2 linked regions of the Catenulispora sp. EB89 genome follow. The protein of the gene in region 1 interacts with the protein of each later gene in a pairwise test. Links are inferred from orthologs where the notes say so. Each region holds a gene or a part of one and is shown in the gene's direction. Other genes may lie near its edges. The genes, in order: ligA and leuS.

Region 1 (3,258 bases):
TGCCGACCACATCTCCTTCGACGCCACCGCGATCGACACCACCGGGCCCGGCGGCGTCTCGCCGGAGCGCGACGAACAGCTCGGCGAGGCGATCGAGGCCGGAGTGGGCCTGATGCTCGGCGTCGTGCCGTCCGTGGACCCGGCGCGCGCCCCCGGCGTCAACCAGCTCCTCGACAAGGTGCTGTCCCTGAGCCGCCTGGGCTTCTCGGCGGCGCAGCTGGCCCAGGCCACGACGATCACCCCGACCTGCGGCCTGGCCGGCGCCACCCCGCCGTGGGCCCGCCAGGCGCTCGTGCTGGCCCACCGCACGGCCGACGCGCTGGCCGACAAAGCCTCCTGAACTGCGGGACTGTCAGTGCCTGACGGTAGATTCTTGAGTGTCGAAACGGCCCCCGACCAGTGAGGTGACGCGTTGTCCGCCACGGATGAGACCACCCCCGCTACCCCGGCGCAGCAGCACGCGGCCCTGGCCGAGGAGATCGAGGACGCGCGGTACCGCTACTACGTCCTCGACGCGCCGACGATCAGCGACGCCGAGTTCGACGTCAAGCTGCGGCAGCTGGAGGCGATCGAGGACGCGAACCCGGAGCTGCGCACCCCGGACTCGCCGACCCAGAAGGTGGCCGGCGCCTACGAGACCGAGTTCACCTCGGTCCCGCACCTGGAGCGCATGCTCTCGCTGGACAACGCGTTCACCGCCGAGGAGCTCCAGACCTGGGCCGACCGCATCGAGAAGGACCTCGGCGCGCTGCCGGACCTGCTGTGCGAGCTGAAGGTCGACGGCCTGGCGATCAACCTGCTCTACGAGAACGGCAAGCTCACCCGGGCCCTGACCCGCGGCGACGGCCGCACCGGCGAGGACATCACGCCGAACGCCAAGACCATCCAGAGCATCCCGCAGACCCTGACCGGCACCGCCGAGTTCCCGGTGCCGGAGCTGGTCGAGGTGCGCGGCGAGGTCTACTTCGCGGTCAAGGCGTTCGACGCGTGGAACGAGAAGATCCTCGCCGAGACCGGCCGCTCCTACGCCAACCCGCGCAACGCCGCGGCCGGCTCGCTGCGGCAGAAGGACCCGCGGATCACCGCGCAGCGGCCGCTGTCGATGGTGGTGCACGGCATTGGCGCGCGGAAAGGCTTCACCCCGACCTCGCAGTCCCACTCCTACGAGGCCCTCAAGGCCTGGGGCCTGCCGACCTCGGACCGGGTGAAGGTCGTCAAGACCCTGAAGGACGTCCAGAAGTACATCGACTACTACAACAAGCACCGCCACGACGTCGAGCACGAGATCGACGGCGTGGTGGTCAAGGTCGACGCCCTGGCCATCCAGGGCCGCCTGGGCAGCACCTCCCGCGCCCCGCGCTGGGCCATCGCCTTCAAGTACCCGCCGGAGGAGGTCACCACCAAGCTGCTGGACATCCGGGTCCAGGTCGGCCGCACCGGCCGGGTGACGCCGTACGCGGTGATGGAGCCGGTCACGGTCGCCGGCTCCACGGTCCAGAACGCCACGCTCCACAACCAGGAGATCGTGGTGAAGAAGGGCCTGAAGATCGGCGACACGGTGATCCTGCGCAAGGCCGGCGACGTGATCCCGGAGATCGTCGGCGCGGTGCAGGACCTGCGCGACGGCTCCGAGCGCGACTTCGTGATGCCGGAGAACTGCCCGGACTGCGGGACCAAGCTGGCTCCGCAGAAGGAGGGCGACATCGACCTGCGCTGCCCGAACTCGCAGTTCTGCCTCGGGCAGATCCGCGAGCGCATCGACTTCATGGGCAGCCGCAACGCGCTGGACATCGAGGCGCTGGGCTACGAGTCGGCGGTGGCGCTGACCCAGCCGGCCGGGGGCACCGCGCCGGTGCACGACGAGGGCGACCTGTTGAGCCTCAAGATCGAGGACCTGGCCGAGCTCAAGATGCTGCAGGCCAAGCGCGGCGCGGACGCCCAGCCCGGCGAGATGGAGCTGGTGCCGTACTTCTACACCAAGGGCACGCCGAAGAAGCCGAGCGTGCCGACCGCGACCACCGAACTGCTGCTGCAGCAGCTGGAGCTGGTGAAGACCGACCGGCCGCTGTGGCGCTTCCTGGTCTCGCTGTCGATCCGGCACGTGGGCCCGACCGCGGCGCGCGTCCTGGCCCGCGAGTTCCCGTCCTTCGACGCCCTGGCGAACGCGACCGAGGACGAGCTGAAGGCCGCCGAGGGCATCGGCCCGACCATCGCCACCGCGATCGTCGAGTGGTTCGCCGTGGACTGGCACCGCGAGATCATCGGCAAGTGGCAGGCGGCCGGCGTGGTGCCTGTTGTGGAATCCCAGCCCGAGGGCCCGAGGCCTCTTGAGGGATTGAGCGTGGTCGTAACGGGCACATTGGCCGGTTTCACACGGGATGGCGCGGCCGAGGAACTGACCAGCCGGGGTGCGAAGGTGAGCGGTTCGGTCTCCAAGAAAACCTCATTTGTCGTCGTAGGGGATAACCCCGGCAGTAAGTATGACAAGGCCCTGAGCCTGGGCGTGAAGGTGCTCGACGAGGGGGGTTTCAGGGTCCTGTTGGAGGCCGGTCCGGACGCGGCTGCCGCTACAGTGGCGGAAGCAGGGGCCTGACACCGACGCCCGGCCCGGCCGTCAAGACCGAAGGCGAAACCTTTACGGTCCGTCTCTGGTCGGCGACGTTCTGATACGGCAATATGGCCGCGTCAGCCCGTTCGCTGACGCGCGCACCGACGCTGAAGTTGTTCAGAAGAGCTCCGGTACAGGAGGGTCCGCTCCATGCACCGACCATTCGAGCCGGACTACGGCCCGAAGGCCGATCCCGGACGTCTGTACGCCTTCGTCGCCTCCGTCAGCGCGGCCGGGATCACCATCCTGGCCGCGTTGTTGGTCTTGAACTGGCACGGTTCCGGACCCACCACGCAGTCGGTGCCCGCGTTGCTGATGACCATCTGCCTGGTCTTCCTCGGGGAACTGCGGCCCCTGATGAAGTTGCAGCACACCAACCGCGAGGCCGCCACCACCACGGTTTTCACCATCGCGCTGCTGATGTTGGCGGGCTGGCCGCTGGCCGCGATGGTGCAGGCCGCGGCCTCCCTGGTGGGCGGTGCGGCCGGGCGCCGGACCTGGTGGCGGATCCTGTTCAACGTCTCGCAGTTCACGCTGTCCCTGGGCGCGGCCTGCCTGGTGCTGCGAGGCTTCGGCATCGTGCCGACCCCGGGGCGGCCGTGGGCGCCGAGCGTGACCTCGATGGCCGCGATCCTGCTGGCCGGCGTCGC
Region 2 (3,720 bases), on another replicon or contig:
TCGCGTACATAGCCGCCTTCGTCCGCCTGCACGCGCACGCCGGCTACGCGATCTCCTTCGTCATCACCGGCCTAGTCCTGGCCGGCGCGCTGTTCGCGACCGTGGGGCTGCCGATCCGTGCCGCCGCGAAGGACGAAGATCCCGCCCTCGCCGTCCCCGTCCTGGCCTACGTCACGGTCATCTCGCTGATGGTGGTCGCGGCGTGGTGGACCGGCGACCTGCGCATCATCCCCGGCGCGCTGCTGTTCGCCGTCTCCGACGCGATGATCGGCTGGACCCGCTTCGTCCGCAAGGACTGGGAGCTGGACGTCCCGATCATCGTCACCTACCACCTGGCGCAGATCCTGCTGGTGCTCGGCCTGGTCCGCAGGTAGGGCCGATATCTCGGAGGCGGCGCTGGTACCCTTGGGGTATGCGGGCTGTGACGCTGCTTCTTATGTCGCCGCGCTGAAACAGGACGGAGCCGCCACAGGCTCCGGTCAGCGCGGCTCCCCTCCATGCGCGAGGGGCTTTTTCATTTCCAGCACAGACCATCAGACGTATCCCGAGGACTGAGACGACAATGAGCGAGCAGACCGACACACAGCCCAAGCCTGCTAGCGACGAGCCCAAGTTCCGGTACACGGCCTCGGTAGCGGCCGACATCGAGCCGAAGTGGCAGGAGTACTGGGCCGGGCACCACACCTTCGAGGTACCGGACCACCCGGCCGACACCGCGGAGCCCAAGGCCTACATCCTGGACATGTTCCCGTACCCCTCCGGCGCCGGCCTGCACGTCGGCCACCCGCTGGGCTACATCGCCACCGACGTGCTGGGCCGGTACAAGATGATGACCGGCCACAAGGTGCTGCACACGATCGGCTTCGACGCCTTCGGCCTGGCCGCCGAGCAGTACGCGGTCGAGCACGGCATCCACCCGCGGGTCAGCACCGAGGCCAACATCGCCCGGTACAAGGAGCAGATCCACCGCATCGGCTTCGGCCACGACACCCGGCGCGGGGTGTCGACCATCGATGTGTCCTTCTACAAGTGGACCCAGTGGATCTTCCTGCAGATCTTCAACTCCTGGTACGACGACCAGGCCGACAAGGCCCGCCCGATCAGTCTGCTGATCGAGCAGTTCGCCGACGGCGCCCGCCGCACCCCCGACGGCCGCGCCTGGAGCGCGCTGTCGGCGCAGGAGCAGGCGGCGATCATCGACTCCCACCGCCTGGCCTACATCGCCGAGGCCCCGGTGAACTGGTGCCCGGGCCTGGGCACCGTGCTGTCCAACGAGGAGGTCACCGCAGACGGCCGCTCCGAGCGCGGCAACTTCCCGGTGTTCAAGCGCAACCTGCGCCAGTGGATGATGCGCATCACCAAGTACGGCGACCGGCTGCTGGCCGACCTGGACCGACTGGACTGGCCGGAGCCGATCAAGCTGCAGCAGCGGAACTGGATCGGGCGTTCCGAGGGCGCGCGCGTGCACTTCGGGGTGACCGCCGTCGACGGCTCCCAGAAGACCATCGAGATCTTCACGACCCGGCCCGACACGCTGTTCGGCGCCACGTACATGGTGCTGGCGCCGGAGCACGAGCTGGTGGACTCCTTCGTCGCGAAGGAGTGGCCGGCCGGCACCCGCGAGAAGTGGACCGGCGGGCACGCCACCCCGGCTGAGGCCGTCGCCGCCTACCGGGCCGCCGCCGCGGCCAAGAGCGAGGTCGAGCGGCAGACCGAGGGCCGGCAGAAGACCGGCGTGTTCACCGGCACGTTCGCGGTGAACCCGGTCAACGGCGAGGGCGTGCCGGTGTTCATCGCCGACTACGTGCTGATGGGCTACGGCACCGGCGCCATCATGGCGGTGCCCGCGCACGACCAGCGCGACTTCGAGTTCGCGCGGGCCTTCGACCTGCCGATGCAGATCGTGGTGGCGCCGCCGGTCGGATGGCCGGAGGACGTCGCGGACTGGACTGAGGCCTACGACTCCAAGACGGCGCAGATCACCAACTCCGCCAACGACGAGGTGTCGCTGGAGGGGCTGCCGGTCCCGGCGGCGATCCGCGCCATCACCGAGTGGCTGCAGGCCAAGGGGATCGGCGAGGGCACCGTCACCTACCGGCTGCGCGACTGGCTGTTCTCGCGGCAGCGCTACTGGGGCGAGCCGTTCCCGATCGTCTACGCGGTCGACGGCCCGGAGGCCGGGATCGCCCGCGCGCTGCCGGAGTCGATGCTGCCGCTGGAGCTGCCGGAGGTGGAGGACTTCTCGCCGAAGACCTTCGAGGCCGGCGACGTCACCAGTGCCCCGGAGCCGCCGCTGGCGCGCGCCACGGAGTGGGTGAACGTCACCCTGGACCTGGGCGACGGCCCGCGGCAGTACCACCGCGAGACCAACACCATGCCCCAGTGGGCCGGGTCGTGCTGGTACTACCTGCGCTACCTGTCGCCGACCGACGACACCCGCTTCGTCGACGCCGCGGCCGAGAAGTACTGGATGGGGCCGCAGGACGACGAGGACACCGGCGGCGTTGACCTGTACGTCGGCGGCGCCGAGCACGCGGTGCTGCACCTGCTGTACGCGCGCTTCTGGCACAAGGTGCTGTTCGACCTGGACCAGGTGACCAGCGCCGAGCCGTTCCGCAAGCTGTACAACCAGGGCATGATCCAGGGCTCGATCTACCGCGACGCGCGCGGCATCCCGGTCGAGGCCGCGCAGGTCGAGGACGACGGCGAGGGCACCTACACCTTCCACGGCGAGCCGGTCACCCGGGAGTTCGGCAAGATCGGCAAGTCGCTGAAGAACGTCATCTCCCCGGACGACATGATCGACGAGTACAGCGCCGACACCCTGCGCGTCTACGAGATGTCGATGGGCCCGCTGGACATGTCCAAGCCCTGGGACACCCGCGCCTCGATCGGCAGCTTCCGCTTCCTGCAGCGGCTGTGGCGCAACGTGATCGACGAGGAGACCGGCGAGGTCACGGTCGTCGACGCCGAGCCCGACGAGGCGACGCTGCGCGCGGTGCACAAGACCATCGACGGCGCCCGCGCCGACATGGAGGGCATGCGCTTCAACACCGCGATCAGCAAGCTGATCGAGCTGAACAACCACCTGACCCGGCTGCCCGAGGTGCCGCGCCCGGCGGCCGAGGCGCTGGTGGTGCTGACGGCGCCGTTCGCCCCGCACATCGCCGAGGAACTGTGGTCCCGCCTGGGCCACGACGGCTCGGTGGCGCACGCGGTGTACCCGGTCGCGGACCCGGCGTACCTGGTGGACGAGACGGTGACCTGCGTGGTGCAGGTCGCCGGCAAGGTGAAGGACCGCCTGGAGGTGCCCCCGGGCATCGACCAGGACGCGCTGCGCGAGCTGGCGCTGGCCTCGGAGGGCGTGCAGCGGGCGCTGGAGGGGCGCGGGGTGCGCACGGTCATCGTGCGGGCGCCGAAGCTGGTGAATGTGGTGCCCGCGTAGGGTTTTCGGTCTGCGGCTCTGCGGCCCGGTGCTGATCGCTTCGGCGGTCGGCACCGGGCCTTTTGGGCGAGGTCGGCTTGCGCGGCAGCAGCAGCGGCGTCGCCAACAGCAGCGCGCCCGCCAGGCCGAGCCCGAACCGCGGGCTGGTCGCCGACGCGAGCACCCCCCACAGCGCGGTGGCCGTCGCGATGCTGATCTTGTTCGTGATCGACCACGCGGACAGCACCCGCGTGACGTTCGCGCCCCCGGCGTTCTCCAACCGGTGCGTGGCCAGC

What was found.
Region 2: the proteins of ligA (region 1) and leuS interact in binary tests that used the Escherichia coli proteins (3 or more experiments, as listed by UniProt). The link is inferred for Catenulispora sp. EB89 from one-to-one orthologs.

What each region holds. Positions count from the first base shown.
Region 1 is NZ_JBGCCU010000013.1:35,211-38,468, reverse strand. The notes cover bases 58-3,002. They hold ligA (NAD-dependent DNA ligase LigA), read left to right. Parts: upstream 58-412; coding sequence 413-2,593; downstream 2,594-3,002. Other genes in these bases: ABH920_RS26010 (putative bifunctional diguanylate cyclase/phosphodiesterase), read left to right, coding at 2,759-3,002; ABH920_RS26020 (methionine synthase), read left to right, coding at 58-340. Also shown: more of ABH920_RS26020, read left to right, coding at 1-57; more of ABH920_RS26010, read left to right, coding at 3,003-3,258. UniProt on the Escherichia coli protein: DNA ligase that catalyzes the formation of phosphodiester linkages between 5'-phosphoryl and 3'-hydroxyl groups in double-stranded DNA using NAD as a coenzyme and as the energy source for the reaction.
Region 2 is NZ_JBGCCU010000006.1:387,392-391,111, reverse strand. What follows is about bases 239-3,645. They hold leuS (leucine--tRNA ligase), read left to right. Parts: upstream 239-562; coding sequence 563-3,445; downstream 3,446-3,645. Other genes in these bases: ABH920_RS16095 (MFS transporter), read right to left, coding at 3,402-3,645; ABH920_RS16105 (lysoplasmalogenase), read left to right, coding at 239-374. In the rest of the region: more of ABH920_RS16105, read left to right, coding at 1-238; more of ABH920_RS16095, read right to left, coding at 3,646-3,720.